2 regions of the Paenibacillus sp. FSL H3-0302 genome follow, and region 2 is predicted to be linked to the other one. Evidence: a T-box and tRNA genes for the amino acid it is inferred to sense, from the RefSeq annotation. Region 2 holds a T-box; the other holds one or more tRNA genes.
What was found. A T-box is a leader RNA that pairs with one kind of tRNA and senses whether it is charged. The one in region 2 lies ahead of trpS (tryptophan--tRNA ligase), so its partner is inferred to be a tRNA-Trp.
Positions count from the first base shown of each region.

Region 1: it encodes a tRNA-Trp, which carries the amino acid that the T-box ahead of trpS (tryptophan--tRNA ligase) is inferred to sense. The anticodon was not compared.

Region 1 covers NZ_CP150284.1:6,010,748-6,015,380, forward strand. The annotation lists gene MHH50_RS26630 (AraC family transcriptional regulator) at 252-1,007, shown strand; tRNA gene MHH50_RS26635 (tRNA-Leu) at 1,144-1,222, opposite strand; tRNA gene MHH50_RS26640 (tRNA-Cys) at 1,237-1,310, opposite strand; tRNA gene MHH50_RS26645 (tRNA-Gly) at 1,320-1,394, opposite strand; tRNA gene MHH50_RS26650 (tRNA-Gln) at 1,401-1,475, opposite strand; tRNA gene MHH50_RS26655 (tRNA-His) at 1,495-1,570, opposite strand; tRNA gene MHH50_RS26660 (tRNA-His) at 1,614-1,689, opposite strand; tRNA gene MHH50_RS26665 (tRNA-Trp) at 1,713-1,786, opposite strand; tRNA gene MHH50_RS26670 (tRNA-Tyr) at 1,793-1,878, opposite strand; tRNA gene MHH50_RS26675 (tRNA-Thr) at 1,884-1,959, opposite strand; tRNA gene MHH50_RS26680 (tRNA-Phe) at 1,988-2,063, opposite strand; tRNA gene MHH50_RS26685 (tRNA-Asp) at 2,074-2,151, opposite strand; tRNA gene MHH50_RS26690 (tRNA-Met) at 2,177-2,253, opposite strand; tRNA gene MHH50_RS26695 (tRNA-Val) at 2,271-2,346, opposite strand; tRNA gene MHH50_RS26700 (tRNA-Glu) at 2,402-2,476, opposite strand; tRNA gene MHH50_RS26705 (tRNA-Ser) at 2,495-2,587, opposite strand; tRNA gene MHH50_RS26710 (tRNA-Asn) at 2,591-2,666, opposite strand; rRNA gene MHH50_RS26715 (23S ribosomal RNA) at 2,727-4,633, opposite strand, start outside.
Region 2 covers NZ_CP150284.1:2,930,746-2,935,378, forward strand. The annotation lists gene MHH50_RS12925 (aminopeptidase) at 1-946, shown strand, start outside; gene trpS (tryptophan--tRNA ligase) at 1,016-2,011, opposite strand; T-box leader at 2,114-2,396, opposite strand; gene MHH50_RS12935 (hypothetical protein) at 2,594-3,019, shown strand; gene MHH50_RS12940 (winged helix-turn-helix transcriptional regulator) at 3,170-3,553, opposite strand; gene MHH50_RS12945 (sigma-70 family RNA polymerase sigma factor) at 3,779-4,315, shown strand; gene MHH50_RS12950 (DUF4179 domain-containing protein) at 4,308-4,633, shown strand, end outside.

The sequences.
Region 1 (4,633 bases), 3.1 Mb from region 2:
TCAAATGGAAATTCTCTTTTTTCCAAATAAAGTATCATTAAAAGTAATAAATTTAACGTTTAGGCTCAAAAATAGCAATAAAAATACCATTATTATTAATAATCCGCTTTATTTCCGAACGAGATGGCCAGTCAGGTTGCGAACTTTCGGATTTATTGATACGATCATAACAAATATTATTAAAAATAATTATATGATTTCGGTCATTGTTTTGTACGATTCGGCTAAAACATAAGTATTGGAGGATCATCATGGATCGTGTTCTATATATTGTAAGTGCCACACATGAGCTAAATACTTATATCCCTCCACACCAGCATGAATGCTACGAACTAGTCTATTATTTACAGGGGGTAGGGACAACCAATGTTGGCCCACGAAGTTACCATTTTCGCTCCTCTTCTTTCGCGCTTGTGCCACCCAATCATAAACATGACGAGCACCACCGTGAGGATGCAAATGTATTATTTGTAGGCTTCCACTCGGAACACCCTAATATGAGTAATCTGCTCGGCGTATATGAAGATGATAAAGATCAGACCGTTCTTCAAATCCTGCTGCGAATGAAAGCAGAGTTTACACGCAAGCAAGACGGATTCTCTGAGCTTCTAAACCTACAAATGAGCGAGATTACCGTCCATCTTATGAGGCTTCTTAGTGCCTCTGGATATCAATCCCCAACAGAAGATCGAGTACAATATGTCCTTAATTATATGAATGAGCATTATCGCCATAAATTGTCCGTCGAAACACTATCAGAAATGTCCGGATATAGTTACGATCGTTTTCGCCATCTATTTAAAGAACGTTTCGGGTCTTCACCCCTGCGGTATTTGCTGTTAAAACGCCTGGATTATGCAAAGTCTCTATTACGTCATACTCAGATGCAAATCTCTGAAGTATCTGCTGCTGCAGGTTTTGTGAACGATGCCCAATTCTGCAATATGTTTAAACGAGAAATAGGTCTTACCCCGCGAGCATTCCGCATTAATAATCAATCAGGTTAATCACTAATCAGATTAAAAAAAGCCGTTGAAATAGAGAAACTCTCTATTCAACGGCTTACTGCTGTAAACCCAAGGACATAAAGAAAAAAGGTTTGTAAGATTGCTTATAAAAGCATTCTTACAAACCTTTTTAAGATACCGGCGAGAGGACTCGAACCTCCACGGTTTCCCACTCGATTTTGAGTCGAGCGCGTCTGCCATTCCGCCACGCCGGCACATATGAACTAAATGGAGGCGCCACCCAGATTTGAACTGGGGATAAAGCTTTTGCAGAGCTTTGCCTTACCACTTGGCTATGGCGCCATGAAAACTTGGAGCGGACGACGGGAATCGAACCCGCGACCCTCGCCTTGGCAAGGCGATGCTCTACCGCTGAGCCACGTCCGCATAAAATGGCTGGGGATATAGGATTCGAACCTATGAGTGACGGAGTCAAAGTCCGTTGCCTTACCGCTTGGCTAATCCCCAATAACATTTTAAAGTAAAATGGGGCGACTGATGGGTCTCGAACCCACGAATGCCGGAACCACAATCCGGTGCGTTAACCCCTTCGCCACAGTCGCCATATTAAGTTGATATTGTTGCCATTATTCATTTTAAAGTAAATGGGGCGGCCGATGGGTCTCGAACCCACGAATGCCGGAACCACAATCCGGTGCGTTAACCCCTTCGCCACGGCCGCCATATTAAACTTTAGAAAGAACTTGGCAGGGGCAGCAGGAATTGAACCCACACCAACGGTTTTGGAGACCGTTGTTCTACCTTTAAACTATGCCCCTAAAAACTGGTGGAGGATGATGGATTCGAACCACCGAACACTCACGTGAGCAGATTTACAGTCTGATGCGTTTGGCCACTTCGCTAATCCTCCAAGGATGGTGCCGGCGAGAGGACTTGAACCCCCAACCTACTGATTACAAGTCAGTTGCTCTACCAATTGAGCTACACCGGCATGGCACTCATTCTTTTGTGATGATAAATGGTGGCTCGGGACGGAATCGAACCGCCGACACGAGGATTTTCAGTCCTCTGCTCTACCGACTGAGCTACCGAGCCATGATGAAAATGGCGGAACCGACGGGATTCGAACCCGCGATCTCCTGCGTGACAGGCAGGCATGTTAGGCCAACTACACCACGGTTCCAAAAGATATAATTGCTTAAGTTAATTGGTTGCGGGGGCAGGATTTGAACCTGCGGCCTTCGGGTTATGAGCCCGACGAGCTACCGGGCTGCTCCACCCCGCGTCAGTAAGAAAGTGTTATGGTGGAGGCTGAGGGGATCGAACCCCCGACCCTCTGCTTGTAAGGCAGATGCTCTCCCAGCTGAGCTAAGCCTCCATAAACAACAATTGTTATTGTACCAAAGTCCACTAGGATAAATCAAGTAAAAATTTGGTGACCCGTATGGGATTCGAACCCATGTTACCTCCGTGAAAGGGAGGTGTCTTAACCCCTTGACCAACGGGCCATACTAATTAAAAATTTGTGGCGGAGAGAGAGGGATTCGAACCCTCGAGACGCTTGTGGCGCCTACACGATTTCCAATCGTGCTCCTTCGGCCAAACTCGGACACCTCTCCATATGGCTCCCCGAACAGGACTCGAACCTGTGACAACTCGATTAACAGTCGAGTGCTCTACCAACTGAGCTATCAGGGAATATTCATACCAGGCTTGATGCCTGAAAACTGAATCCGAAACAAATCTGCATTCTACGTATAGGATAAGCCCTCGACCGATTAGTATTGGTCAGCTCCATGCATTGCTGCACTTCCACCTCCAACCTATCTACCTCGTCGTCTTCAAGGGGTCTTACTAATTGGGAAATCTCATCTTGAGGGGGGCTTCACGCTTAGATGCTTTCAGCGCTTATCCCGTCCGTACGTAGCTACCCAGCCATGCTCCTGGCGGAACAACTGGTGCACCAGCGGTACGTCCATCCCGGTCCTCTCGTACTAAGGACAGCTCCTCTCAAATTTCCTGCGCCCACGACAGATAGGGACCGAACTGTCTCACGACGTTCTGAACCCAGCTCGCGTACCGCTTTAATGGGCGAACAGCCCAACCCTTGGGACCTACTTCAGCCCCAGGATGCGATGAGCCGACATCGAGGTGCCAAACCTCCCCGTCGATGTGGACTCTTGGGGGAGATAAGCCTGTTATCCCCAGGGTAGCTTTTATCCGTTGAGCGATGGCCCTTCCATGCGGTACCACCGGATCACTAAGTCCGACTTTCGTCCCTGCTCGACTTGTAGGTCTCGCAGTCAAGCTCCCTTATGCCTTTGCACTCTGCGAATGATTTCCAACCATTCTGAGGGAACCTTGGAACGCCTCCGTTACTCTTTAGGAGGCGACCGCCCCAGTCAAACTGCCCGCCTGACACGGTCCCCGTACCCGGTAAGGGTACTAGGTTAGAACCTAGATACGATCAGGGTGGTATCCCAACGGCGCCTCCACCGAAGCTTGCGCTCCGATTTCTACGGCTCCCACCTATCCTGTACAGATCGTACCCAAATTCAATATCAAGCTGCAGTAAAGCTCCATGGGGTCTTTCCGTCTTGTCGCGGGTAACCTGCATCTTCACAGGTATTAAAATTTCACCGGATCTCTCGTTGAGACAGCGCCCAAGTCGTTACGCCATTCGTGCGGGTCAGAATTTACCTGACAAGGAATTTCGCTACCTTAGGACCGTTATAGTTACGGCCGCCGTTTACTGGGGCTTCGGTTCATAGCTTCGGGTTACCCCTAACCACTCCCCTTAACCTTCCAGCACCGGGCAGGCGTCAGCCCGTATACTTCGCCTTGCGGCTTCGCACAGACCTGTGTTTTTGCTAAACAGTCGCTTGGGCCTTTTCACTGCGGCCCCCTCGTGCTATTCACACTACCGGGGCACCCCTTCTCCCGAAGTTACGGGGTCATTTTGCCGAGTTCCTTAACGAGAGTTCTTCCGCGCGCCTTAGAATTCTCTTCTCGCCTACCTGTGTCGGTTTGCGGTACGGGCACCTTCTCCTGGCTAGAGGCTTTTCTTGGCAGTGTGAGATCATGACCTTCGCTACTACAATTTTCGCTCCCCATCACAGCCCAGCCTTATCGATGTGCGGATTTGCCTACACATCAGCCTCACTGCTTAGACGGACATCCATCAGTCCGCGTCACTACCCTCCTGCGTCACCCCATCGCTCATAGCGGATTACGGTGGTACAGTAATTTCAAACTGTTGTCCTTCGACTACGCCTTTCGGCCTCGCCTTAGGTCCCGACTTACCCTGAGCGGACGAGCCTTCCTCAGGAAACCTTGGGCTTTCGGCGGATCAGATTCTCACTGATCTTTTCGTTACTCATACCGGCATTCTCACTTGTGTAGTGTCCAGCGCTCTTTTCAGTACACCTTCAACCCCTACACAACGCTCCCCTACCCCAGATGCAAAGCATCTAGCCATAGCTTCGGTGGTGTGTTTAGCCCCGTTACATTTTCGGCGCAGAGTCACTCGACCAGTGAGCTATTACGCACTCTTTCAATGGTGGCTGCTTCTAAGCCAACATCCTGGTTGTCTGTGCAACTCCACATCCTTTCCCACTTAACACACACTTGGGGACCTTAGCTGATGGTCTGGGCTGTTTCCCTTT
Region 2 (4,633 bases):
TGCCATCTTACATATTAAAGTACCTGATCCTGAACTGTTTAATGGCATTGATTCTTCTAAGGTATCTAGAGCAGTCAAAGCAGCGGCTGTTGCTCGCAAGAACTACTCCAAATATACTCGGAACAGCAAAATCAGCTGGTCTCTGGTCAAAGCGCCAACACGTGCTTGGGCGAACAAGGTTTTTGCCGATCTTCCTGAAGAAGAGCGGGTAGAGGCGATGTGGGAAGCTGTATTCCAGATGAATCGTGTGGGCAGCAATGATCCGGTAGCTGCTTGGAGAGAGCATATTGGTCAGTTGAAAGAAAGTCAGGACAGAATGAACGCTAAACGTTATAAAAGCTTGCATTACCGTGCTCCGGGAACGGATCTGCATGTAGAGCTTCCGGAAGGCCATTTATGGCGCGGGGGTGGCGGTGAGAATGATAAAGGCGTTTATTTTGTAGCTAATATGCCAACGGAAGAGATTTATTCCATGCCCCATCGTACTGGCGTTAATGGCACAGTTAGAAGCACGCTCCCTCTTAATTTGAATGGACGGTTAGTTGAAGGACTTTCATTCACTTTTGAAAAAGGGAAAGTCGTAGCTTATGAAGCTGAATCCGGACGCGAACATTTAACCTCACTGCTGGCAACGGATGAAGGTGCATCTTATCTAGGAGAAGTAGCCTTAGTGCAGCATGATTCTCCAATCTCTCGCTTGAACCGCATTTTTTACAATACAGGGATTGATGAGAATGCCTCCTGCCATTTCGCGCTAGGAAGTGCTTATCCTGTAAATATTGAAGGCGGCACAAAGCTTACGAACGAAGAGCTTGTGGCTAGAGGAGCTAATGTCAGCTTAACTCATGTCGATTTTATGATCGGTTCAGCAGAGCTGGATATTGACGGAGAGCTGGCGGACGGCACGATTGAACCCGTATTCCGTAAGGGAAATTGGGTGTTGTAAGGAGAAGAAAAAAGCCGGATCTCTTCCAATGAGATTCCGGCTTTTTTTGAGTGCCTATACTGGTCATTTTTAGATTGAAAAATAGTTAAGACTCATAGCCTCACGTACTTCGGCCATTGTTTCTTGAGCAATGCTGCGGGCATGCTGTGTTCCAGAGATTAAGATTTCCTGCACAAGCTTGGGCTTAGTAGCATAATAGGAACGACGCTCTCGCATCGGTTCTATAAGCTGATCTAGAGCTGTCGAAATCAACTGTTTGCAAGCAGAACAACCCATAGTACCCTGCTCACAGCCTTCACGAATTTCGATTACCCCCGCTGAGCGAAAAGCACCATGATAAGCAAAAATAGGACAGATATCTGGATGTCCAGGATCATTTTTATGCACACGCGCTGGATCGGTTGTGGCTTTTCGTATCTTAAAGATAATCTCTTCCTTAGTGGAGTCCAGCTCGATGGCATTGCCAAGGCTTTTGCTCATTTTAGCGTTTCCATCCGTACCCACAAGCCTCGGAGTCTCACTGATCAGCGCTCTGGGTTCCACCAGTATCGGGCTGTACAGCTCGTTGAATCTGCGGACGATTTTACGGGTTAATTCCAGATGAGGGAGTTGGTCTTCCCCTACAGGAATTATCGTTGCTTTACAAAATGTTATGTCAGCAGTCTGACTAACTGGATAACCAAGAAAACCGTAATACAATTCATCTAAGCTCGAATTTTTCGATTCGGCTTTAATCGTGGGATTATGCCGTAAAGAATTCACAGTAACAAACATAGAGAACAAGAGGGTCAGCTCTGCGATTTCAGGGATCATCGATTGAATAAATATTGTTGTTTTCTCCGGATTTATACCCGCAGATAAATAGTCCAGTGTGATCTCATGCAGATGTTGACCCAGCAGCTGTGGACGATCAAAATGGGTCGTTAGGGCTTGAATATCCGCTAAAAACACAAAAGTTTCATATTGCTCCTGAAGGGCTACTCGGGTCTGCAAGCTGCCGGCGTAATGGCCAAGGTGAAGCTTTCCAGTCACTCGATCTCCAGTTAAGACACGTTCGTTCATCATATAAATTCCTCCTGTTATTTAGCATTTGGTTACACTCGAGTCGCCACCACCAGCCATCATCCATGGCCATCACCTCCTTTAAATGACAAAAAAACCTCATCCAATAAGGACGAAGTTGTCGTGGTACCACCTTAAATGATCGTGTCACCTTACGATTCTTGGCTTTCGATCTTCTCTTACCTGTACGGAGAGGTTGAATTTATTCTCGATACAGGTCCCTTGATAACGGCGGGAACCCCGGTTTTCCCTACTGCATCCATTAAGATAGTTCGGAAAAACAACTATAAAGGCCATTCGAGCATACGCTGGTCACCGGTTCGCACCTACCACCGGCTCTCTGAAGACCATGTTCGTCTGTCTACTTACCCTTTGTCATCGTTGTTCATGATATGTGAATTATTGTAATTCTGAACAGGGGTGTTGTCAATGAGTAGAAATCGTATGGTGATTGACGAGGTATCTAGGTTTATATGATCTAGCAAAGTATACCTTAAATGTATATAATCATCAGGAATTAAGTCCAATCTATCATTGTGGATTCACAATATACTACTCTATAACCTTGAAATGGAGTGATGATAAATGGCGACAATAATAAGTTATGGGTCACAGGCAAAAATCCCGTTAGATCCGTTTACTACTGCTATAACGGTTGCAGGGATTCCTGGAGCTGGAGCGGGTTTAGCTACAGCGCAAGTAAATATTAGTCCGGCTAATCCGGCTTCTTTCTCCAGTAGAGTCGAGTTAAATGGTAGTTTTAGTCTTACTGCACTTGCTAATAGCCAATTTCTTGTTATCATCCGACGAGCTGGAGTCGATATTTATAGATCCTTTTATCGTTTTACTACAATTACTGATATTCAATTAAGTGCTCAGTGGGTCGATGGTGCTTATATTGGAGTCCACAACTATGAATTGGTAATTCAGAATGATAGCAACTTGCCTATCAATCTATTTGGACCCATATCATTCACAGCAACTGCTATAGGAGGAGAAGGCGTAATTTAAGTTATGTTCCAATGCGCCATTCAAGGGACGGGTGAATCAAAGCTTTGGACAGTTGAATCGATCTGATTCAGCTGTCCTTTTTTCGTGGGTGTATAATTGAAGTCCAACTCTCGCAGCATAAATCTCCAACCATTTTCTTGATATAGCGGTTTATTTATTTAAGATGTTATCCTCTAAAACAGCGTATTTATCACCGTATTGCTTAATGATATGTTGTTCTCCCCAATTACATAATGCAGTCAAAATATCGCTTAAACTATCCCCATATTCACTAAGCTCGTATTCTACTTTTGGTGGAACCTGATTATAAACAATTCGGTTGATGATTCCATCTGCCTCAAGCTCGCGTAGCTGCTGGGTTAACATTTTTTGAGTAATGCCGGGCATCAACTGTTTTAACTCGGAGGTGCGTTTTTTGCCATGAGTTAAATGACATAGAATTACGCATTTCCATTTCCCTCCGATGACCTCTAGGGTGGCTTCAACAGAAATATTGTATTTTTTCTTGACAGTTGTTGTAGATGTTGTTGTCATGATAACCTCCAAGGTATGGGTACTTTTTAGCACCTATGGCACTTTTAAGTGCGTACTATTAATTATGTCCAATTTAACTCATCATAACATTTTTCGTTCAATTTTTATAGAATGCTATAATTTAGAGAGCTTTGGGCGAAAAAAAGTTAAGTGAAATAAAAACCGTTTCTATACCTCCCCCGTCTTAATCTATGAAAGGTTGAAGAGAGGAGGCTAAGGAAGGACATGACGATGACTAATGCAGAAATGAAAAAAGTAACGATTCTTGATACTCGGAGCGAGACGGATTTTTACGATTCGATATTGGTACATAGAGAACAATTGTACAGTATTGCTTATAGTTACTTGCGGAACCGAAACGATGCGCTGGAAGCGATGCAGGAAATGACTTGCCGGGCTTGGATTAAAAGAAAAACTTTAAAGGACCCCAAAGCATTCAAATCATGGATTATTCGCATTCTAATTTATGTCTGTATAGATGAACAAAGACGAAGAAAACGTTCCATGCCGCTGGTAGATGAAAGAATAGGAGAACAGGTCACACACATTGGCCATCATCGGATGGAAATGCTGTGGGCACTCGAGCAGGTTAAGCCCAAGTATCGCCATGTGCTGCTGCTAAAATACTACAATGATATGACCTTGACTGAGATCGCTAACATTATGAATAAACCCGAGGGGACGGTTAAGACTTGGCAGCATAAGGGGCTCAAGCAGTTGCGAACCATCATAAAGAATCGGGGTGAATGGAACAATGAGTAGTCAAGAGGAGCTTGCCATGTTAAGCGATGCCGGACATATCCCACAAGAACAAAAAATAGAGAATGCAGCCGCTCAGATCTATGCGATCCAAGCAGGTTTGGAATTAGGCAAGAAACGTGGCAGAAGGTTAATGTTCACAAAAAGCGCGATGTCTGTGCTGGCGGCTGCAGTGATGATAGCGGGCTTGCTGTTCTTCAATCCAACCCAGCTGTTGCCACAGCAAGGGACTTCGAGTGTTGAAACGTTTGATTGGGGCGTATTGGAGCCTTTTAAAACATTGGCTGCAGCTGATATTGATGCTCTTACACTAGAGTCTGC